3 regions of the Pseudomonas sp. AC193 genome follow, and region 3 is predicted to be linked to each of the others. Evidence: predicted binding sites of a transcription regulator. Region 3 holds the regulator's gene; each other region holds the start of a gene.

Region 1 (7,962 bases), 3.1 Mb from region 3:
AGCTTTGCGCATTGTTTGGCGGTTTGATGCTGGTGCTCGCCGCGCTGCGTGAACTCATCGGGCAGGGAAGCCTTGGCCGTGGGTTGTCCGCGCATGGCTCAGGCCCTGTTTTATTCGGCGAAGGGCTGCATCTGGCAACCCTGGTGCCTGGCGCCTTTATTGTATTGGGGCTGCTGCTCGCGGCCCGTCAGGCGTGGACGCGCCCGAACTCTATTTCCAAGGAAACGCATCGCCCATGAATGCTGCAAAACGTCTTGAGATCTTTCGCCGACTGCATGAAGACAATCCCGAGCCGAAGACAGAACTGGCCTACTCCTCGCCCTTCGAACTGCTGATAGCGGTGATTCTTTCGGCGCAGTCGACCGACGTCGGCGTCAACAAGGCCACGGCGAAACTGTTCCCGATCGCCAATACGCCCGCCGCCATTTACGCCTTGGGCGTCGAAGGCCTGTCCGAATACATCAAGACCATCGGCCTCTACAACAGCAAAGCGAAAAACGTCATCGAGACCTGCCGCATGCTGGTCGAACTCCATGGCAGTGAAGTCCCGCAGACCCGCGAAGAGCTTGAAGCCCTGCCTGGCGTTGGCCGCAAAACCGCCAACGTGGTACTCAACACCGCATTTCGCCAATTGACCATGGCCGTCGACACGCACATTTTCCGCGTCAGCAACCGCACCGGCATCGCCCCCGGCAAAAATGTGGTTGAGGTGGAAAACAATCTGATGAAGTTTGTGCCCAAGGAATTCCTGCTCGACTCCCATCACTGGCTGATTCTTCACGGACGCTATGTGTGTCTGGCCCGCAAGCCGCGCTGTGGCAGCTGTCGAATCGAAGATCTGTGCGAATACAAAGCCAAAACATCCGACGATTGACTGGCTATTAGGTTTATCGATTCGTCGATTGAAAAAATCTTTTTTACCCGCCGCTGGAATGTCGATATAAGGAGCGCCAAAGGCCCCTCTTAGCCTGGAGTTAACCTATGAGTACCAGCAAAGAGCAACTGGAAGAATCTGACGACGAATTTGTAGCCGCGGATGCTGATGATGCCGAACCGGTCGTCGAGGTCGCCAAGACCAATCTGAGTAAACGTCGCACCATCGATAACCTGCTGGAGGAGCGCCGACTGCAAAAGCAATTGGCCGAATACGATTTTGATGACTGACACTTGAAAGCCTCCCGAAACGGAGGCTTTTTACTTTCTACTGGTCGCTGAATTCGATCGCCCATGATTACGTCAGCGTTGGTCATGCTCAGACCAGTCCGTTGCGTTGCGCCAGCTCGATGAGGTCAACCAGTGAGCGGGCATTGAGTTTCAGCAATAAACGGGTCTTGTACGTACTGACCGTTTTATTGCTCAAAAACATGCCGTCGGCGATCTCCTTGTTGGTTTTGCCCCGCGCCAACTGTTGCAACACCATCATCTCTCGTCCTGAAAGGCGATCGACCATATCGGCTTCACTGGCATTGCCCAGACTGGTACGCACGGTATGCAGCGCTTGATTCGGAAAATAACTGTAACCGGAGAGTACGGCTTTGATGGCGCTGAGCAACTCCGTCAGATCCTGTTGTTTACACACATAACCCGCCGCGCCCGACTGCATGCAACGCATGGAGAAGTGTCCGGGGGCCTGTGAAGTCAGCACCAGAACTTTCATCGGCATGGCCACCGAACTCAAGCGCGCAATAACTTCCAGGCCGTCCAGTTTCGGTATTCCAATATCCAGAATCACGATATCCGGCATTTGTTCGCGCGCCAGTTGCAATGCATCGACACCATTATCGGTTTCAGCAATCACTTCGTAGCCATGACGCTCCATCAGCATACGTACCGCAAGACGAATGACGGGGTGATCATCCACGATCAGCACTTTATTCATGGGCAGGTTCAATTTCGCTGTTCGATTTTTAGAGCCCGCACAATAGCCTAGTCAATTCACTCGTGGCACAGCGCAGTTCTCTTGCACTTGCAGCGCAAGACATTCCCTACAACCAATGAGGATTATTCCTACAAGAAATACACTTGCTGCTATCGAATGGGCTGTACGTGCATTCCTCGCTTCATTCAGGCGCGTTTTAACCCGCTGATATTTTTAGTACAAAATTTTCATACAGATCCGTTGCCTGCCCGAAAAGTACGCCGCCGTCCAAGCCATTGGGCTTGCGGATACAGCTCTGAAAAGCTGCTTGCTCTCGCGCCTCAGAGAATATTGGCAACTAACTTCGCTTTGCAAAAAATCTGAAACAAGACACTTCTACCCACACAGCAATTTTTAATATAAACATTAAAGCCGCAAAACTTTAACCACACACTTAATCAAATCAGCGACCTCAAAAACAATAGAGCCAACACCATGCGGAACTTTAAAAAGAAAATCTCTAACCCCATGACAATTATCGCGATCTTCGCGTTTATTTCGGAAACTTCCGCAGCGGTATCACTACCCTTTCTGGATAACGACGAACGTGAAATTTACATATGGTTTTTAATCAGCTTTCCGTTTTATTTGTTGTTTTTGTTTTTTATCACCTTGAACTTCAACTACCGATCGCTTTATGCGCCGTCTGACTTCGACAAGGATGATAACTTTCTGAAAGCGTTTGAAGACCTTAGATCCGGCGACCATCAACACGATCCTCTTTCGAAAACGTCCGAGCGTACGGGTAACGTACCCGATCCACCCACTCCCAGCGATTGGGCGCCCCCCGTGGATCGAACATCACGTGCAGTTGCCCAAACCCATGAACGCGCTGCGGGTTATTGATGTACGACGGATGAACAGCAAGGCGCAATTCGATCAGTTGCAGGCCAGTCTGACAGTCACCAGTAGGCCATCGGTAAGGTTCATGGTGTTTCTGACTGATCCGGTGTCAGACGCATTACTCAAGCAAATAAGGCTCAGCCCCGGCAAACAGACAAAAAAAGGCACAGCGAGCACGCTCTACATCGCCTACAACGTCAGCCAGCAGATCACGACAATTTTGAGAGGACATTAAAAGGCGGGCGAATATCGTGAAGAACACAGATAACGCAAAAAGCAGGAAGGAGTTGAACAGTGGCAGCCTTGTCGCGATGACAAGGCTGCCCTTTCATTCCAGGCCCGAGGGGCTTAGAAAAGTTTGCGGCCCTTGTTGGCAGCAATACGCATGCGCAGCGCGTTGAGCTTGATGAAGCCCGCCGCGTCGGCCTGGTTGTAAGCACCGCCGTCTTCTTCGAAGGTTGCGATGTTGGCATCGAACAGCGAATCGTCGGACTTGCGGCCAGTGACGATCACGTTGCCTTTGTACAACTTCAGACGCACAACACCATTCACGTTGACCTGCGACGCGTCGATCATCTGTTGCAGCATCAGACGCTCAGGGCTCCACCAGTAACCGGTGTAGATCAGGCTGGCGTACTTCGGCATCAACTCGTCTTTGAGGTGAGCGACTTCGCGATCCAGGGTGATCGATTCGATGGCGCGGTGAGCGCGCAGCATGATGGTGCCGCCCGGGGTTTCGTAGCAGCCACGGGACTTCATGCCGACGTAACGGTTTTCAACGATGTCGAGACGACCGATGCCGTGCTCGCCGCCGATCTTGTTCAGCGTTGCCAGAACAGTGGCCGGGGTCATTTCGACGCCGTCCAGCGCAACGATGTCGCCGTTACGGTAAGTCAGTTCCAGGTACTGCGGTTTATCAGGAGCGTTCTCCGGGGAGACGAGTCAGATTTCCACATGTCTTCTTCGTGCTCGGCTCAGGTGTCTTCCAGCACGCCGCCTTCATAGGAGATGTGCAGCAGGTTGGCGTCCATCGAGTACGGGGATTTCTTCTTGCCGTGACGCTCGATCGGGATCGCGTGCTTCTCGGCATAGTCCATCAGCTTCTCGCGGGACAGCAGATCCCACTCACGCCAAGGGGCAATCACTTTTACGCCCGGCTTGAGTGCGTAGGCACCCAGTTCGAAACGCACCTGGTCGTTGCCCTTGCCGGTGGCGCCATGGGAAATGGCGTCAGCGCCGGTTTCGTTGGCAATTTCGATCAGACGTTTGGCGATCAGCGGACGTGCGATGGAGGTACCCAGCAGGTACTCACCTTCGTAAACGGTGTTGGCGCGGAACATCGGGAACACGAAATCACGCACGAATTCTTCGCGCAGATCGTCGATGTAGATTTCTTTGACGCCCATGGCCTGAGCCTTGGCGCGGGCCGGCTCGACCTCTTCGCCTTGACCGAGATCAGCGGTGAAAGTCACCACTTCACAGTTATAAGTATCCTGCAGCCACTTGAGGATCACCGAAGTGTCCAGGCCGCCGGAATACGCCAGAACGACCTTGTTTACGTCCGCCATGCCATCACTCCACGGGGTTCTACGGAAAGCCGAGGAGTCTACCGCCCAAACGCGATAATTTACAGAGGCGCGACAGCTTAAGACGACAAAGCGACAGAATCTGTCGAGAGCGCGACGATGACCGGCGGGTCAGGAAGTTGCTGCAGTGCTCGCGGGTGTACTCGCTTGCGGCGCCGGAGCCGCGACTGGCGTAACCCGCGCAAGGTGCACATTGACCCGACGATTCTTCGCCCGATTCGCCGCATTGGTGTTGGGTACGACCGGATACTGCTCACCGTGGAAACGCACGGTGATCTGCGATTCCTGAATGCCATTGGCCTTGAAGTAGTCGACCACCGCCAGCGCCCGGCGGCGCGACAGTTCACGGTTGGTCAGACGGTTGCCGCTGTTGTCCGAGTGGCCGTCGAGCTCGATGTGATTAACCGTCGGATCTGCCTTCATGTACTCCAGCATGACCGCGAGTTTGGCTTTGGCGGCGGCGTCGAGATCGGTGCCTTCGCCGGGAAAACCGATTTGCGACTGTTTAACCTGATCGAAATTCTGCGGCAACAATTTCGCCACGCAGGATTGATAGTCGTTAAACGCTTTGCTGAATTTGACTGGCAACAGGCGCACTTCCGAGACCCGACCATCACCCGACGCGCGGCGCACGACCGGACTGCGACCGTCCAGCAAACCGCTGATCAAACCGCCAGCCTGAGACTGCGAACTGTTGAACAAGACATTGCCGCTGCCGATTCTGACGCTGCCCAGATTAATGTCAGCGCGTCCCGGCTGCCATGGCGCCGCCGCTGCGAGCAACGTCGCCGAACCGCCGCCCAGCATGGCGTTGTAGGCGTTCAGACGGAATATCGCCTGCTCGCCGGCCTTGCGCACGAACTCACCCGAGCCGAAATCTGTAATCGGCTGTGTCAGGCGGCATTCGAACTTGTCGCCGGCGACCGTCCACTCAATGTTCTCCAGACGTGTCTGGTACGTGAGCGCCATCGCGGGGAGGCTGGCAAACACACTGAGCAAGGCTAAATAACGCTGGCGCACGGGAGGCTCCATTGGCTTCTGAAACACAAAGACCGATTCACACGATGTTTACGGCATACCTACGGGATATCGGAAGGTTCCCGCAAAACTTGATAGCGAGTGCCTGCAAGAGTCTTTTCCGGTAGCATTCGCCTCAGTTTGACCCGCCTGGAATCCCCTCATGTCCGACCGCCTGACCCTGCTGCGTCCCGACGACTGGCACATTCATCTTCGCGATGGTGCCGTGTTGACCAATACCGTTGCCGATGTTGCGCGCACTTTTGGCCGCGCGATCATCATGCCCAACCTGGTACCTCCGGTGCGCAACGCCGCTGAAGCCGACGGCTATCGCCAGCGGATTCTCGCTGCCCGCCCGGCCGGCAGTCGCTTTGAGCCGCTGATGGTGCTGTACCTCACCGACCGCACCCAGCCCGAAGAAATTCGTGAAGCCAAGGCCAGTGGTTTTGTCTACGCCGCCAAGCTGTACCCGGCCGGCGCGACCACCAACTCCGACTCCGGCGTGACCAGCATCGACAAGATTCTGCCGGCGATCGAAGCCATGGCCGAAGTCGGTATGCCGCTGCTGATCCACGGTGAAGTCACCCGTGGCGACGTCGATGTGTTCGATCGCGAAAAGATCTTCATCGATGAGCACATGCGCCGCGTGGTTGAGCGTTTCCCGACACTGAAAGTGGTGTTTGAACACATCACCACCGCCGACGCCGTGCAGTTCGTCAACGAGGCTTCGGCCAACGTTGGCGCGACCATCACCGCGCACCACCTGCTCTACAACCGCAACCACATGCTGGTGGGCGGGATTCGGCCGCACTTCTATTGCCTGCCGATCCTCAAGCGCAACACACACCAGGAAGCCCTGCTCGACGCCGCCACCAGCGGCAGCGCGAAGTTCTTCCTCGGCACCGATTCGGCACCGCACGCCCAGCACGCCAAAGAAGCCGCTTGCGGCTGCGCTGGCTGCTACACCGCGTACGCTGCCATCGAGATGTACGCCGAAGCCTTCGAACAGCGTAATGCGCTGGACAAACTCGAAGCCTTCGCCAGCCTCAACGGCCCGCGTTTCTACGGCCTGCCGGCAAACACCGATCGCATCACCCTGGTTCGTGAAGAATGAACCGCCCCGACCAGCCTGCCATTCGGCGAGCTGACCGTTATCCCGCTGCGCGCCGGTGAAAAACTGCGCTGGCGCCTGCTGGAGGAACACGCGTGAGTGAAGACCATTTCGACGACGAACTGGACGGTCAAAGTGGCGGCGGCGGTTCCCGTCACCCGATGGCAGCACGCTTTCGCGGCTACCTGCCGGTTGTCGTCGACGTAGAAACCGGTGGCTTCAACTCGGCCACCGACGCGTTGCTGGAGATTGCTGCGACCACCATCGCCATGGATGAAAAGGGTTTCGTATACCCCGACCACACCTACTTCTTCCGCGTTGAGCCGTTCGAAGGCGCCAACATTGAAGCAGCAGCGCTGGAGTTCACCGGGATCAAGCTCGATCACCCACTGCGCATGGCCGTCAGCGAAGAAACCGCGCTGACCGACATCTTCCGTGGCATTCGCAAAGCGCTTAAGGCCAACGGCTGCAAGCGCGCGATTCTGGTCGGCCACAACAGCAGCTTCGACCTCGGCTTCCTCAACGCTGCGGTCGCGCGTCTGGACATGAAGCGCAACCCATTCCACCCGTTCTCCAGTTTCGACACCGCGACGCTGGCCGGTCTGGCCTACGGTCAAACCGTACTGGCGAAAGCCTGTCAGGCAGCCGACATCGACTTCGACGGCCGTGAAGCGCACTCCGCGCGTTACGACACCGAGAAAACCGCAGAGCTGTTCTGCGGCATCGTCAACCGCTGGAAACAGATGGGCGGCTGGGAAGATTTCGACGACTGATCGTCGTTGAGTAAATCCCGCGCATAAAAAAACCGGCCACTTGGGCCGGTTTTTTGTACCTCGACGTTGCGCCTTACAGGGCAGCAGCGTTCTCGGTCAGGTATGCCGCAACGCCTTCTGGCGAAGCGTTCATGCCTTTGTCGCCTTTTTTCCAGTTGGCAGGGCAAACTTCGCCGTGCTCTTCGTGGAATTGCAGAGCGTCGACCAGACGGATCAGCTCTTCCATGTTACGGCCCAGCGGCAGGTCGTTGATGATCTGCGAGCGGACAACGCCTTTGTCGTCGATCAGGAACGCGCCACGGAACGCTACGCCGCCTTCGGATTCAACGTCGTAGGCTTTAGCGATGTCGTGCTTCATGTCGGCAGCCATGGTGTATTTCACCTGGCCGATGCCGCCATTGTTCACTGGAGTGTTGCGCCATGCGTTGTGAGTGAAGTGCGAGTCGATCGACACAGCGATCACTTCAACGTTGCGGGCCTTGAAGTCAGCCATGCGGTTGTCCAGAGCGATCAGCTCGGACGGGCAGACGAAGGTGAAGTCCAGTGGGTAGAAGAACACCAGGCCGTATTTGCCTTTGATGGCCGAGGACAGAGTGAAGCTGTCAACGATCTCGCCATTGCCGAGTACGGCCGGGACGGTGAAGTCAGGGGCTTGTTTGCCTACGAGTACGCTCATTGATATCTCCTGGTGTAGAAACTTGAAGTTCAGGGTTT
Region 2 (7,962 bases), 2.8 Mb from region 3:
TTCAGCGTGCTGTGAATGCGCAACAGGATGTCTTTCTTCACTTCGGCAGAGAAGTAGATCAACACGTTGCGGCAGAACACGATGTCGAACTTGCCCAGCGCAGCATAGCTGTCGAGCAGGTTGAACGAGCGGAACTCGACGCGGCTTTTGATCGGCGCCTTGATCACCCAGCGCCCCGGGCCTTTCGGATCGAAGTAACGCTGCAGACGTTCCGGCGACAAACCGCGACCAATGGCCAGGCTGTCGTACTCGCCGGTCTTGCAGTTGTTGAGCATCAGGCCGGACAGATCGGTGGCAACAATCTGCACGCCCATCTTCAGCTGACCGAGGTTAGTGCGTTCGAACTCATCGATCGACATCGACAGCGAATACGGTTCCTGACCCGACGAGCACGCTGCCGACCAGATCCGCAGACGCTGGTTGGGGCTGGCCTTGATCGCTTCGGGCAGGACTTTTTTCTTCAAGACTTCAAACGGATAGGTGTCACGAAACCACAGGGTTTCGTTGGTCGTCATGGCATCGACCACCTGCTCGCGCAAACCGCTGCGCGGCTGGGTCTGGATGCGCTGCACCAGCTCACCCAGGGATTTGATGCCTTGCTGTTCCATCAGTTTGTTGAGACGGCTCGAGACCAGGTACTGCTTGTTTTCACCGAGCAAAATGCCACAGGCTTTTTCCAGGAAGACCCGGAACTGTTCGAAATCCAAATTACCCGTAGACAATGATGCCGCCTCTTAAATCGTGTTGACCGCCAGGAGCAAAGCGCTCCTAGCTGATATCTGCTGCTTTGATCCGGTCGACTACCCGGGATGCCAGGTCATCAGGGCGGAATTTGGCCAGAAAGTCATCGGCGCCGACTTTCTTGACCATCGCCTGATTGAATACCCCGGACAACGAAGTATGCAGGATGATATGAAGCTTTTGCATGCGTGGGTCGCTGCGGATCTCGGCCGTCAAAGTGTATCCGTCCATCTCCGGCATCTCGATGTCGGAGATCATCATCAGGAACTCTTCTTCCGGCTTCTTGCCCTCATCGACCAGCTTGCGCAGGTAATCCAGCGCCTGTTTGCCGTCGTTCAGCGCCACCACTTCGACGCCGACCGTTTGCAGGCAACGCGACACCTGCTTGCGCGCCACCGACGAATCATCGACCGTCAGCACCCGCAGCGACAACGCTTTGGTCTGGGTCTCGACATCGACCACGCCCACCGAAATCGCTTCCGGCGTCGGCGCAACTTCCGCCAGCACTTTCTCGACGTCGATGATTTCGACTAACTGATTGTCCACCCGAGTCACAGCGGTCAGGTAATGATCGCGACCCGTGCCCTTGGGCGGCGGATGAATCTCTTCCCAGTTCATGTTGACGATGCGCTCCACCGAGCGCACCAGGAAACCCTGGGTCTTGGTGTTGTACTCCGTGATAATCACGAACGGGTTGTTCTTGTCTTTCAACGCGCCGGAGCCGGTCGCCATCGCCAGATCAAGGATCGGAATGGTCGCCCCCCGGATATTTGCCACCCCGCACACGACAGGACTGGACTTGGGCATCAACGTCAGCGACGGGCATTGCAGCACTTCCCGCACCTTGAACACGTTGATTCCGTAGAGCTGCTGACCGTCGAGACGGAACAACAACAGCTCCAGGCGATTCTGCCCCACCAGTTGCGTGCGCTGGTTTACCGAATCCATTACACCAGCCATGCCCAGACTCCTACCTCAACGCCAAGTGTTGTTGCGACGCACATTCATTGCTAAACGGCACGGCGCTTGCTTTTTAACTCGTATGAACGCTCAAACGACATTTTTCCGACACCTGACCTCTCCCCTTCGCAAAGGGCTTTGCGCGGTGTCTGCCGCCTGCTGTTTGCTCGCTGGCAGCCCTGCCATTGCGGATTCGGTTACCTTGCCTGACATGCTTATCGGCGTCACTCAGGGCTTTCTTGAGTTCACCGTAGAAGACTATTTGGCAACCAGTCAAACCGAAGGCCGCTACGAGATCGAAGTCAAGCAGCTCGATCCGCGTATGCGCATGCCGATGTGCGACAAGGAATTGACAGCGTCGCTGGAGAATACCCCCCGTCCTTTGGGCCGGGTGACGGTCAAGGTTCGCTGTGAAGGCAGTTCGCCCTGGACGGTGTTCGTACCCGCTCAAGTCCGCCTGTTTCGCGAGATTGTCACCACCACCCGAGCACTCAGGCGCGCCGGGATTATCGAACCTCAGGACGTGACGTTGCGCGAGCGCGATGTCAGTCAGATCAATCAAGGTTTTCTGACCTCGGTAGACGAAGCGATCGGGCAAAAATTGACCCGACCAACGGTCGCCGATCAGGTGATTACCCAAGTCCACCTGGAACAGGCCGAAGTCGTGCGTAAAGGTGATCAAGTGGTCATCACCGCGCGCAGCGGCACACTCGCCGTGCGCATGCCCGGCGAAGCCCTGTCCAACGGTGGACTGAAAGAACAGATCCGAGTGAAAAACCTCAATTCGCAACGGGTGATCAAGGCGCAAATCATCGCGCCGGGACAGGTGGAAGTTTCCATGTAAACACCGAGGAGAAAACTGGCGCTGGCCATGGCTGTTCCCTAAACTGTGCCGCAGCAGGACGCGCGCGGGTGCATGCAGCTTTCATTGCTAAATGTGCCTAAAGTTTTCCAAGAGATGGCCGAAAACATGGCAAGCGTCCAAATTCCCAGAGGTTTTTATCATGGTCATCGATTTCAGCCGTTTGAACAGCTCCTCGTCACTGACAGGCAGTACACGTACCAGCGCGCCCAAGGAAACCGCCGAAAACGGCACTTCCGCGCCGCTGAATACCCAGGCCGAAACGGCCAGTACCGCTAAAAGCGGGGAATCGGTACACCTCAGCAATGAGGCTCAACAGTTGCAGAAGGTCACTGACAAGCTGCGCGATCAGCCTGCTGTCGACAAAGCCCGTGTGGCCGAGTTGAAAGCCGCGATTGCCGATGGCAGCTATAAAGTCGACAGCAACCGTGTAGCCAGCAAACTGCTCAACTTCGAAGCCCAGCGCTAGGCTTTTGCCGGCGCGAGGCTTTTGGACGCTTAAAACCCAAGGCCAGCCATGCACGACACTAATTTATTGCAACTGATCAACGACGACTTTGCTCCAGCTCAACAATTGCTGGAGTTATTGCAAACCGAGTCCCTCGCTTTGCACGGTCGCGACATGCCCCTGCTCGAAGAGATTCTGGCAACCAAACAGGCACTGATCATTCTGCTTGAACAGCATGGCCGCAAGCGCAGCGAAATCCTCGTCAGCCTCAACCTGACGCCAGACCGCCAAGGTCTCGAGCAACTGGCCGCGCAATCGAGCGTTGGCCAGCAGTTGCTGACCCAGGGCGACGCTCTGACTGATCTCATCGCCCAATGCCAGGCGGCCAACGTCAAAAACGGCCAGTCGATCCTCATGCAACAGGCCGCGACCAGCAATCAACTGAAGATCCTCACCGGGGGCGAAGCGCCAGCGTTGTATGACGCCAGCGGCACGTTTGCCAAACCCGCGATGCCGCGTCCGCTCAGCCAGGCATGAGTCGTTGATGCGCCAGCTCTATCAACTCGCGAAACATGCTGGCAAAATGCTGGCTAGTCGTCATATTTTGTCTGGAGATTGATAAACCGTGTCCAACGCCCTCAGCGCGGATGATGCTCCGCAGCCTCCAAAGGTGCTCACCACACCTCTGGAAATCTCCAGCAACCTGCGTCAGTTGCAAGACAGCCATGATCCGCTGATCATCACCTTTCACGAGCGCAGCCAGCGTTTCCAGAGCTACCTGATCAAGGTCGATCGCGATACCGCTTCGATTAACCTCGATGAAATGGTGCCACGTGACGGTGAACGCTTTCTGCTGGCGGGCGAGCCGTTCAAGGTTGAGGGTTTCCATGAAGGCGTGCGCATCGCCTGGGAATGCAATGGCACGCTGGACATCGTCGATGCCGACGGCGACCGCTTCTACACCGGCGAACTGCCGACCGAAGTGGTTTACCACCAGCGCCGCAACGCCTTCCGCGCCGCGCTGAAGCTGACCGATCTGGTCAACGTCGAACTCGGCGGCGAGAAACTCAAGGCGCCGATCAACGGCAAGCTGCTGGACATCTCCGCCACCGGTTGCAAGCTGCGCTTTGAAGGCGACATCACTGACCGCCTGCAACTGGGCCAGGTCTACGACCGCCTGATCGCCCCGCCGCTGTTCGGCAATCAGCCGACTTCGGTTGAACTGCGTTATCTGCATTTCGAAGAAAAACTCAACATCACCTTTGCGGGTCTGCGCTTCCACAACATCAGTGGCCAAGCGGCGCGTAACGTTGAGCGCTTTGTGTATCAACTGCAGCGTGAAGCACGGCGTTTCGATAAAGACGATATGTGATTCGTAGCGGCAAATAAAAAAAGGGCAGTCCTTGGCGGGACGGCCCTTTTTTGTGCCTGAGAGAATTCAATCAAGAATCTGTGGTGAGTGAGTTCTTGTGGTGAGGGGATTTATCCCCGCTGGGCTGCGAAGCAACCCCAAATCCTGACGGCACAATGTTCCTGTTGAACCGAGCTGGATGGTTTTACGACTGCTGCGCAGCCGAACGGGGATAAATCCCCTCGCCACAGGTTAAGTGTTTCGCTTTAGGGTCTTGCACCTATGTGAATTATTTGCATGAGAGAATTCAACCCAGAATCTGTGGTGTATGAATTACTTGTGGCGAGGGGATTTATCCCCGCTGGGCTGCGAAGCGGCCCCAAATCCTGGCTGCACATTTTTCCTGTTGAACCGAGCTGGATGGTTTTACGACTGCTGCGCAGCCGAACGGGGATAAATCCCCTCGCCACAAGTAATTCACTCACCACAGGGTTATCCATTCATCATTAAATCTGTGTTCACCACAGGTGAATATTGCAGTCAGATTCAGGGTCTGGCGCCACTGATGTCTGGCGTGGGTTTATCGCTGCCATCATCCGGCTCTGTTTCCACCACTGGCTCCGGCGGAGTCTCAGATTCAGGCTCCACTTCCGGCTCAGGCTCAGGCTCGGCCGGTGTCTGCATCTGATCCTGCACCACCTGCTCATCCACCCGTGGATCCAGCGCTGCCACCAGCGGTGAGCTCGACATGCTGTCCGGCATCGCCACGTGATGCAGCGGCGCGTCATCAACCTGGTGCAGATTGGTCACGGCTTTCGGACGGATTCGCCACACCAGCACCAACGCAAAGAAGCTGAAAAACGCATACAGACTCTGGCTGCCGAGAAACTTCATCAACACACCCGCCAGCAACGGCCCGATGCTCGCGCCGACGCCGTACGTCACCAGCAGCATCGCCGTCAGCGAAACCCGGCGATCGCCCTCAACGTGGTCATTGGAAAACGCCACTGCCAGCGGATACAGACAGAACTGCACCAGCGAGCAGAAGAAGCCGACCACAAACAGCACCTCCAGCGGCACCTCCGGCATAATCGCCAACGGCAGCGCCGCCACCGCGAGGAACCCGGCAAAGCAGCGAATCAGCAGCGCACGATCATAGCGGTCGGACAACCAGCCCAACGGCCACTGCACCAGCAGCCCGGCAAAAATGCAGCTACCCATGAACAGACCGACCTGCTCGGTCGAGAGCCCTTGCTGCGAGGCATACAACGGCGCCAGACCGTAAAACGCACCGATGATCAAACCGGCGCCGAGCACCGTACTCAGCGACTGCGGCACACGTTTAATGAAGAAGCGCGGCTCCATCGGCGCAGGATGCAGCGGCGCCGGGTGAATGCGGCGCGTCAGCGTCACCGGCACCAGGCACAGGGCGAAACACAGCGCGACCAACATCAACAGTTCCGGGCCCAACCCCGGGTGCATGACCAGAATCAACTGACCCAACACCAGCCCCAGATACGAAGCGATCATGTATCCGCTGAACACCAGCCCACGCTGATTGGCGTCGGCCTGCTCGTTGAGCCAGCTCTCGATCACCATGTATTGGCACATCATGCCCAGACCGACAATCGTCCGCAGCACCAGCCACGCCGGCAGCCAGTCCACCAGACCATGCCCGAGCACCGCCGCACCGACGATCCCGGCGCACGCCGAATACGCCCGGATATGCCCAACACGGGCGATCAAGCGGTGACCGATCTTGCCGCCCAGCACCAGACCAAAATAGTTGCAGGCCATCAGCGCACCGACCCAGAGCCCGTCGACATTGTCGGCGGCCAGGCGCAAAGCCAGATAAGTAGACAAAAGGCCCGAGCCGATCAACATCATCAGCGAGGCGAAATACAGCGCTCGAAAGGATTTCCAGATTTGGCGCATCGGCGTTCCGAGCGGCTCCTTGCAGTGAGTCCGGGCTATCAAACGATAGCCCGGTGGCGACAGTTCGTCAGGCCTGGGCTGCTAGAACACGTCGTTCCCAGGGGGTAATTTCATCAAAGAAACTCGTCAACTCCATGGTCTTCGAAGCGATGTAGCCTTCGATGAACTCCTTGCCGAACAGTTCCATGGCCAATTGGCTACGTTTCAGACGTTCGAGTGCGGCATGCAAGGTACACGGCAGCGACAGATTGTCCGGCACTTCGAATTCGCCCTGAATGGCCTCGGTCGGTTCCAGCTCATGCTCGATGCCATGCAAGCCCGCGGCCAGGCTGGCGGCGATTGCCAGATACGGGTTGGCGTCGGCGCCCGGCAAACGGTTTTCGACGCGACGGGCCACCGGCGAGCTGGCGGGAATCCGTAAGCCCGCGGCGCGATTGTCGTGTGACCAGCAGGCATTGTTCGGCGACGCGAATGGATGACACAGACGCTGATAGGAGTTCACGTTGGGCGCAAACAGCGCGGTGAATTCAGCCATGCCCGCCTGCTGTCCGCCGATGAAGTGGCGGAACATTGCGGTCGGCTGGCCCTTCTCGTCGCTGAACACATTCTTGCCGCTGCCGATCTCGACGATGCTTTGGTGAATGTGCATCGAACTGCCCGGCGTGTGCGCCAGCGGTTTGGCCATGCATACCACGGTCAGCCCGTGTTTGAGCGCGACTTCTTTGAGCAAGTGTTTGAACAGGAAAGTCTGGTCGGCCAGCAACAGCGGATCACCGTGCAGCAGGTTGATCTCGAACTGGCTGACGCCCATTTCATGCATAAAGGTGTCGCGCGGCAAACCGAGGGCCGCCATGCATTTATAGACTTCGTTGAAGAACGGCCGCAGACCGTTGTTGGAACTGACGCTGAACGCCGACTGCCCATCCTCGCGGCGACCGTCGAGACCAACGGGTGGGCGGAACGGTTGATTCGGATCGGTATTGGGTGCGAAGACAAAGAATTCCAGCTCGGTCGCCACCACCGGCGCCAGGCCCAACGCCGCATAACGGGCGATGACTTTCTTCAACTGGCCACGGGTCGACAGGTTGGAGCTTTCGCCGGTCAGCTCATCGGCATCGCAGATCGCCCATGCGCGCGGTTCGTCGCTCCATGGCAACGGATGGATCATGCTCGGTTCGGCCACCAGCGCCAGGTCACCGTCATCGCTGCCGTAAAACTTCGCCGCCGGGTAACCGCCCATGATGCATTGCAGCAGCACACCCCGCGCCATCTGCAAACGCCGCCCTTCGAGGAACCCCTCGGCGGTCATCACCTTGCCTCGCGGCACGCCGTTCAAATCCGGCGTGACACATTCAATCTCATCAATGCCCGTCAATCGCTGTGCGAGTGAGCGCTGGCCATCGGTTGTCATGACGCAATCCTTGTTGTTGTGCGAGCCGCGAACGGCGACCCGGACAAAATAGGCTGCGGCTGTTCGGAATATCAAGCAGCGTCAAATAAATATCCGATCTTCTGTAGGAGCTGCCGAAGGCTGCGATCTTTTGATGTTGCCGTTAGAAACAAGATCAAAAGATCGCAGCCTTCGGCAGCTCCTACACGGGGAGAACGTTGCCGTCACGATCAGTCGAACGTCTCAGGGGAGAAAGAGGCTGAAGAGGCCGCCAC
Region 3 (7,962 bases):
CGCCAAAGATCCGGCTTTCGGGCTGGAAGCGGTGTGGATCGAAATCAGCCAGCGCGCGCAGGCACAGTCCCTCGGATACACCGTGGTCGACGCCAGCACCGTGGTCGCGACGCACTTGAACCAGATTCTGTACAAACACTCCAGTGAGCTGATCGGCCACGAGGAAGTGCAGCAACTCATGCAATTGCTGGCCAAAAGCTCGCCGAAACTGGCTGAAGAGCTGGTGCCGGGCGTGGTCTCGTTGTCGCAACTGCTTAAAGTATTGCAAGCGCTGTTGGCCGAACACGTGCCGGTGCGTGACATCCGCAGCATCGCCGAAGCCATCGCCAACAACGCCGCCAAGAGTCAAGATACCGCCGCGCTGGTGGCTGCGGTGCGGGTTGGCGTATCGCGCGCCATCGTCCAAAGCATTGTAGGCACTGAGTCCGAGCTGCCTGTGATCACCCTGGAACCAAGGTTGGAACAGATATTGCTCAATAGTCTGCAGAAGGCAGGACAAGGCTCGGAAGAGGGCGTTCTGCTGGAGCCAAGCATGGCCGAGAAGCTGCAACGTTCGCTCATCGAAGCGGCGCAGCGTCAGGAGATGCAAGGTCAGCCGGTGATCCTGTTGGTAGCAGGCCCGGTGCGCGCGATGCTCTCGCGCTTTGGCCGCCTCGCAGTCCCTGGATTGCACGTGCTGGCCTACCAGGAAATACCGGACAACAAGCAAGTGACAATTGTTGCGACAGTAGGGCCCAACGGCTGAGGTAGTGGTTCATGCAAGTTAAGCGTTTTTTCGCCGCCGATATGCGTCAGGCCATGAAGCTGGTTCGTGATGAGCTGGGCGCTGATGCCGCCATCATTGGCAACCGCCGCATTGCCGGCGGTGTCGAGCTGACGGCTGCGCTCGATTACAAATTGTCGGCGCTGGCGCCACGGGTTCCGAACATGGAACTCGAAGACGAGCTGCGCAAGACCCAGTCGCGCATCGTCACCGCCCAGGCCGAGCTGAGCCTGCGTGGCGAAGCCGATGGCAATAGCAATCGCCAGATCTTTGCCGGCCTGCCACTCACCGCTGGCCTGCCGTTGACCGCCGCTGAACCGCTGACGGAGCCGACCTACGCCGCGCCAGCGCGTCCAGCCCCGGCACCGGCGCAGTCCTCCGGCGGCGTCGATCCACGCGCACTGGATTCGATGCGTTTTGAATTGAACAGCCTGCGCGAGCTGATGGAAGTGCAGCTCGGCACACTGGCCTGGAATCAACTGCAGGGCAGCCGTCCGGCGCAAGCCAATCTGTATCGCCGTCTGCAACGCATCGGTCTGTCTGGCCCGCTGTCGCGTGATCTGCTGTCGATGATCAGCGACATCGAAGAGCCGCGTCAGGCCTGGCGCATGCTGCTCGCGCATCTGGCGCGAATGATTGCCGTGCCGGAAGTCGAGCCGCTGGAAGAGGGTGGTGTGATCGCCATGGTCGGCCCTGCCGGCATGGGCAAGACCACCACGCTGGCGAAACTGGCCGCACGTTATGTGCTGAAATACGGCGCGCAGAATGTCGCGCTGGTGAGCATGGACAGCTTCCGCATCGGCGCGCAGGAACAACTGAAGACCCTGGGCCGCATTCTCAATGTGCCGGTGACCCACGTTGATCCGGGCCAGTCGCTGGTGCAGGCGCTGGATCCATTGCTGCGCAAACGCGTGGTGCTGATCGATACCGCCGGCCTGCAAGCCAGCGATCCGGCCCTGCGCATGCAGCTCGAAAGCCTCGCCGGGCGTGGCATCCGTTCAAAAAATTATCTGGTATTGGCAACCACCAGCCAGAAACAGGTTCTAACCGCCGCTTATCACAGTTACAAGCGTTGCGGGCTCGCCGGGTGCATCCTGACTAAACTGGATGAAACGGCCAGCCTTGGCGAAGTGTTAAGCCTGGCGATCAGTCATGAATTGCCGGTCGCGTACCTGACCGATGGCCCACGGATTCCGGATGATTTGCATCTGCCGCGCCGTCATCAACTGGTCAGCCGCGCCGTCAGCGTGCAAATGCAGGAAGAACCCAGCGAAGAAGCCATGGCTGACATGTTCGCTGATATCTACCACAGCCCCACCAAGCAGGTAGGCTGAGGTATTCATGAACAGTTTTTGTACCTACATCGATGGTCTGCCATGCATTGTTCCGTTTGTGAACGCGCAGCCAGTAATGTGGCCTCCGTCTATGCAAGACAAGGTAAAGAAATAACATGGGCAGCATGCATCCCGTACAGGTGATCGCGGTGACCGGCGGCAAAGGTGGCGTCGGCAAAACTAACGTGTCAGTGAACTTGTCTCTGGCGCTGGCAGAGCTTGGCCGTCGGGTCATGCTGCTGGACGCCGATCTGGGACTGGCGAACGTCGACGTTCTGCTGGGCCTGACACCCAAACGCACTCTGGCCGATGTCATCGAAGGCCGCTGTGAGCTGCGCGACGTACTGTTGCAGGTCCCGGCGGGATCCGCATCGTACCGGCCGCGTCCGGCACGCAGAGCATGGTTCATCTGAGCCCGGCGCAACACGCCGGCCTGATTCAGGCCTTCAGTGACATCGGCGACAATCTCGACGTTCTGGTGATCGACACCGCTGCAGGTATTGGTGACTCGGTAGTCAGTTTCGTTCGCGCAGCGCAGGAAGTGTTGCTGGTGGTCTGCGATGAGCCGACCTCGATCACTGACGCTTACGCACTGATCAAACTGCTCAACCGCGATTACGGCATGAACCGCTTCCGCGTCCTCGCCAACATGGCGCAGAGCCCGCAAGAAGGTCGCAACCTGTTCGCCAAGTTGACCAAGGTCACGGATCGCTTCCTCGACGTCGCCTTACAATACGTCGGCGCCGTGCCTTACGACGAAAGCGTGCGCAAAGCGGTGCAGAAGCAGCGCGCTGTCTATGAAGCCTTCCCGCGTTCCAAGTGCGCGCTGGCGTTCAAGGCCATCGCGCAAAAGGTCGACACCTGGCCGCTGCCCGCCAACCCGCGCGGCCACCTTGAGTTTTTTGTCGAGCGCCTCGTGCAGCAAACGGCAGGGCCCGTGCTATGACCGCTAGCGGTATGAATTACTACAAGAAGTCGGCACGCGACGCTCAGTACGAGCTGATCGAGCGTTACGCGCCGCTGGTCAAACGCATTGCCTATCACTTGCTGGCGCGGTTGCCGGCAAGTGTGCAGGTTGAAGACCTGATCCAGGCCGGGATGATCGGCCTGCTTGAAGTCTCGACCAAATACGACGCCAGTAAAGGCGCCAGTTTCGAAACGTACGCGGGCATTCGAATCCGCGGCGCGATGCTCGACGAAGTGCGCAAAGGGGATTGGGCACCACGCTCGGTTCACCGCAATACCCGGATGGTCAGCGACGCAATTCGCTCAATTGAAGCTAAAACCGGCCGTGATGCTAAAGATCACGAAGTTGCGGCCGAACTCCAATTGAGTCTCGACGATTACTACGGGATTTTGAATGACACCTTGGGCAGTCGCCTGTTCAGTTTCGACGATCTGTTGCAGGACGGCGAACACGAAGGGCTGCACGAGGATGGCGCGAGTGCTCATCTTGAGCCGTCACGCGATCTGGAAGATGAACGCTTCCAGGCGGCGCTGGCGGACGCGATTGCCAATTTGCCGGAGCGTGAGCGACTGGTGTTGGCGCTGTACTACGACGAAGAGCTGAACCTCAAGGAAATCGGTGAAGTCCTTGGCGTCAGTGAATCGCGGGTCAGCCAGTTACACAGCCAGTGCGCGGCCCGTTTGCGGGGGCGTTTGGGGGAGTGGCGAGCGCGCTGAAGGCAGTGTGGGGACACTGCGAACGAGGCTGGTGCGGTGATGAACGGCACCGGTCTTGCTCTGTTGTGCTCCAGACAGTCTTCGAGTGCTGCGCCGATTGATTGAAGTGGCGCGTCCAGGTGCTGGGCGCGTTTAAGACTGCTTGGAGGTCGAATTGAACAAAGACATGAAAATCCTCATCGTTGATGACTTCTCAACGATGCGGCGGATCATCAAGAACCTGCTGCGTGATCTTGGGTTCACCAACACCGTCGAGGCTGACGATGGCACCACTGCCATTCCAGTGCTCAACAGCGGAAGCATCGACTTTCTGGTAACGGACTGGAACATGCCGGGCATGACCGGTATCGACCTGCTGCGTCACGTGCGTGCCGACGAAAAACTCAAGCACCTGCCGGTATTGATGGTGACTGCTGAAGCCAAGCGCGAGCAGATCATCGAAGCCGCTCAGGCCGGTGTGAACGGCTACGTCGTCAAACCTTTCACGGCTCAGGCGCTGAAAGACAAAATCGAGAAGATTTTCGAACGCATCGGCTGATGAACGCGCGGGGGAGCTATGGAGCATAAAGAATTTTCACAGGGCGATTTCGAGTCGACCCTGAAAAAACACGCGGTCGAACTGGTCGAGAGCCTTGAAAAAGGCAAGTTCGGCGACGCTGTGCAACTGATCCATGAGCTCAATCAGACCCGTGACCGCGGCCTGTATCAGGAAGTGGGCAAGCTCACACGCGAACTGCACAGTGCGATCGTCAATTTCCAGATCGATCCGCACATGCCGCAGGCCGAGGAAGTGTCGCAAATCACCGACGCTACCGAACGTCTGGGCTATGTGGTCAAGCTGACGGAAGCTGCGGCCAACCGCACCATGGATCTGGTGGAAAGCGCCACGCCGGTGGTCAATGGTCTGGCTGAAGAAGCCCAGGCTCTGAGCACGGATTGGGGCCGTTTCATGCGCCGCGAAGTCGGGGCTGAAGAGTTCCGCGAACTGGCGCGCCGGGTCGACGGTTTTCTGTCGCGCAGCCACACGGGCAACCGTGCGGTGTCGAGCAATCTCAACGACATTCTGCTGGCCCAGGATTACCAGGACCTCACCGGTCAGGTGATCAAACGCGTGACCCAACTGGTCACCGAAGTCGAAAGCAATTTGCTCAAACTCGTACTCATGGCCAGTCAGGTGGACCGCTTTGCGGGCATCGAACATGACCGCGCCGCGATGCTTGCAGAAAAAGATCCACAAAAACATCTCTCGCAGGGTGAAGGTCCGCAGATTCATGCCGATAAACGAGAAGACGTTGTGTCCGGTCAGGACGATGTGGACGATTTGTTATCCAGCCTTGGATTTTGAGTTTAGGTTTTTAGACCTGTTAGGAGCACCCCATTAATGAGCTTCGGCGCCGATGAAGAGATCCTTCAGGATTTCCTGGTTGAGGCCGGCGAGATTCTTGAGCAACTGTCCGAGCAACTGGTCGAGCTGGAAAGCCGACCGGATGACGCGGATCTGCTCAATGCAATTTTTCGCGGTTTCCACACTGTAAAAGGGGGCGCCGGCTTCCTTCAGCTCAATGAGCTGGTGGAGTGCTGTCACATCGCCGAAAACGTGTTCGACATCCTGCGCAAGGGTGAGCGTCGCGTTGATGCAGAACTGATGGACGTGGTGCTGGAAGCACTGGACGCGGTGAACAGCATGTTCACTGAGGTGCGTGAACGCGCACCGATCACCGCTGCAACGCCTGAGCTGCTGGCAGCGCTGGCACGTCTGGCCGAGCCGCAATCGGCGGATGCCGTCGCGGTCGAAGAAGTCGTTGAAGCGCCGGTCGCGGAAAGCGATTCGGGCGACATCACCGACAACGAATTTGAACAACTGCTGGACTCGCTGAATGCCGTCAAGGCACAAGCCGAAGCCCCGCCAGCGCCGGTGGCCGATAGCGCCGCCAGCGATGAAATCACCGACGCCGAATTCGAGTCGTTGCTGGATCAACTGCACGGCAAAGGCCAGTTCGCGCCGGACGCCGTAGCGGCGACGCCAGCGGCTCCGGTTGCTCCGGCAGCGGGCGACAGCTCGGACATCACCGACGACGAATTTGAAGCGTTGCTCGATCAGTTGCACGGCAAAGGCAACTTCGCCGTCGAAGCGCTGGAGTCGGCGATTGCCTCGGCACCTGCGCCTGCTGCTCCAGCGGCCGCCGCTGCCGGCAGCGACTTGATCAGCGATCACGAATTCGAATCGCTGCTCGACGAATTGCACGGCAAAGGCAAATTCACCGATGTCGGCGCCGCCTCTGCGGGCAGCGCTTCGACGGTGGCCACGCCAGTCGCCAAGGCTCCAGCCGCTGCGGCGCCGAAACCTGTCGCCAAGCCTGAGCCAAAAGCCGAAGCCCCCAAAGCTGCTGCGCCGGCTCCGGCCCGTGCACCGGCAACACCGCCACCGGAAAAACCGGCGAGCGAAGCCGAGACCACCGTGCGCGTCGATACCGCACGTCTCGACGAAATCATGAACATGGTCGGCGAACTGGTACTGGTGCGTAACCGTCTGGTGCGCCTGGGCTTGAACAGCGGCGACGAAGCCATGCAAAAGGCTGTGTCGAACCTCGATGTGGTCACCGCTGACCTGCAAACCGCAGTGATGAAAACGCGGATGCAGCCGATCAAGAAAGTCTTCGGGCGCTTCCCGCGTCTGGTTCGTGACCTGGCCCGTCAGCTGAAAAAAGAGATCAACTTGGAGCTGGTCGGCGAAGAAACCGACCTCGACAAAAACCTCGTCGAGGCCCTGGCCGATCCGCTGGCTCACTTGGTGCGTAACGCGGTCGACCACGGCATCGAGTCGCCGGAAGAACGCGAAGCATCGGGCAAGGCCCGTGGCGGTCGTGTGGTGCTGGCCGCCGAGCAAGAAGGCGATCACATCCTGCTGTCGATTTCCGATGACGGCAAAGGCATGGATCCGAACGTGCTGCGCGCCATCGCGGTAAAACGCGGGGTGATGGACAAGGACGCGGCCGATCGCCTCAGCGATACCGAGTGCTACAACCTGATCTTCGCTCCGGGTTTCTCGACCAAGACCGAGATCTCCGACGTCTCCGGCCGCGGTGTCGGCATGGACGTGGTGAAGACCAAGATTTCCCAGCTCAACGGTTCGATCAACATCTACTCGACCAAGGGCCAGGGCTCGAAGATTGTCATCAAGGTGCCGCTGACGCTGGCGATCATGCCGACGTTGATGGTCATGCTCGGCAATCAGGCGTTCGCGTTCCCGCTGGTCAACGTCAACGAAATTTTCCACCTCGACCTGTCGACCACCAACGTCGTCGACGGCCAGGAAGTGGTGATCGTGCGGGACAAGGCGCTGCCACTGTTCTACCTCAAGCGCTGGCTGGTCAGCTCCGCCGCTCACGAAGAGCAGCGCGAAGGCCATGTGGTGATCCTTTCGGTGGGCACTCAGCGGATCGGCTTCGTCGTCGATCAACTGGTCGGCCAGGAAGAAGTGGTCATCAAGCCATTGGGCAAAATGCTGCAGGGCACTCCGGGCATGTCCGGCGCCACCATCACCGGTGACGGCCGCATCGCGCTGATTCTCGATGTTCCAAGCATGCTCAAGCGTTACGCCGCACGGCGTATTTGAATCCGGGGCGGCGGGGCGATTACGCTCCGCTGCACCTAATGGAGTGTTTATGGCAGTCAAAGTCCTGGTGGTGGACGATTCGGGTTTTTTCCGCCGCCGCGTCTCGGAAATTCTTTCAGCGGATCCGAGCATCCAGGTGGTCGGCACCGCCACCAACGGTAAAGAGGCCATCGATCAGGCACTGGCGCTGAAGCCGGACGTGATCACCATGGACTACGAGATGCCCATGATGGACGGCATCACGGCGGTGCGGCACATCATGCAGCGCTGCCCGACTCCGGTGTTGATGTTCTCCTCGCTGACCCACGAAGGCGCTCGGGTCACCCTCGATGCGCTGGACGCCGGCGCGGTGGATTTTCTGCCGAAGAATTTCGAAGACATCTCGCGCAATCCCGAGAAGGTCAAACAACTGCTGTGCGAAAAGGTGCACAGCATCTCGCGCAGTAATCGTCGTTTCAGTGCTTACAGTGCGCCGGCTCCAGTGGCTGCGCCTGCACCGACGCCTGCTCCGACTGCATCAAGTTTCAGTAGCCACAGCAGCAGCCACAGCACCAGCGCTGCGGTGC

Evidence for each region. Region 3 encodes FliA, which starts transcription of late flagellar genes. Its sites were predicted from a motif close to CTAAAGTTTNNNNNNNNNNNGCCGNTAA; they were not measured.
Region 1: a site for FliA is predicted at 5,434-5,461, ahead of ACZZ0D_RS02610 (flagellar protein MotY). Genes of this name have one in related genera too.
Region 2: a site for FliA is predicted at 2,643-2,670, ahead of flgM (flagellar biosynthesis anti-sigma factor FlgM). Genes of this name have one in related genera too.

Annotation. Positions count from the first base shown of each region.
Region 1 is NZ_OZ409832.1:542,684-550,645, reverse strand. Features, by position in the region: gene ACZZ0D_RS02645 (Rnf-Nqr domain containing protein) at 1-239, shown strand, start outside; gene nth (endonuclease III) at 236-874, shown strand; gene ACZZ0D_RS02635 (PA3496 family putative envelope integrity protein) at 982-1,164, shown strand; gene ACZZ0D_RS02630 (response regulator transcription factor) at 1,253-1,879, opposite strand; gene ACZZ0D_RS02625 (hypothetical protein) at 2,354-2,764, shown strand; gene ACZZ0D_RS02620 (hypothetical protein) at 2,775-2,996, shown strand; partial or broken gene ACZZ0D_RS02615 (argininosuccinate synthase) at 3,110-4,329, opposite strand; gene ACZZ0D_RS02610 (flagellar protein MotY) at 4,459-5,367, opposite strand; partial or broken gene pyrC (dihydroorotase) at 5,528-6,574, shown strand; gene rnt (ribonuclease T) at 6,571-7,248, shown strand; gene ACZZ0D_RS02595 (peroxiredoxin) at 7,322-7,924, opposite strand.
Region 2 is NZ_OZ409832.1:827,445-835,406, reverse strand. Features, by position in the region: gene cheR (protein-glutamate O-methyltransferase CheR) at 1-722, opposite strand, end outside; gene ACZZ0D_RS03960 (chemotaxis protein CheV) at 769-1,701, opposite strand; gene flgA (flagellar basal body P-ring formation chaperone FlgA) at 1,784-2,545, shown strand; gene flgM (flagellar biosynthesis anti-sigma factor FlgM) at 2,706-3,032, shown strand; gene ACZZ0D_RS03945 (flagella synthesis protein FlgN) at 3,081-3,548, shown strand; gene ACZZ0D_RS03940 (flagellar brake protein) at 3,637-4,383, shown strand; gene ACZZ0D_RS03935 (MFS transporter) at 4,909-6,297, opposite strand; gene ACZZ0D_RS03930 (glutamine synthetase family protein) at 6,365-7,606, opposite strand; gene ACZZ0D_RS03925 (sensor histidine kinase) at 7,931-7,962, opposite strand, start outside.
Region 3 is NZ_OZ409832.1:3,609,568-3,617,529, reverse strand. Features, by position in the region: gene flhA (flagellar biosynthesis protein FlhA) at 1-745, shown strand, start outside; gene flhF (flagellar biosynthesis protein FlhF) at 757-2,097, shown strand; partial or broken gene fleN (flagellar synthesis regulator FleN) at 2,214-3,043, shown strand; gene fliA (RNA polymerase sigma factor FliA) at 3,040-3,780, shown strand; gene ACZZ0D_RS16280 (chemotaxis response regulator CheY) at 3,947-4,318, shown strand; gene ACZZ0D_RS16275 (protein phosphatase CheZ) at 4,337-5,125, shown strand; gene ACZZ0D_RS16270 (chemotaxis protein CheA) at 5,162-7,396, shown strand; gene ACZZ0D_RS16265 (protein-glutamate methylesterase/protein-glutamine glutaminase) at 7,446-7,962, shown strand, end outside.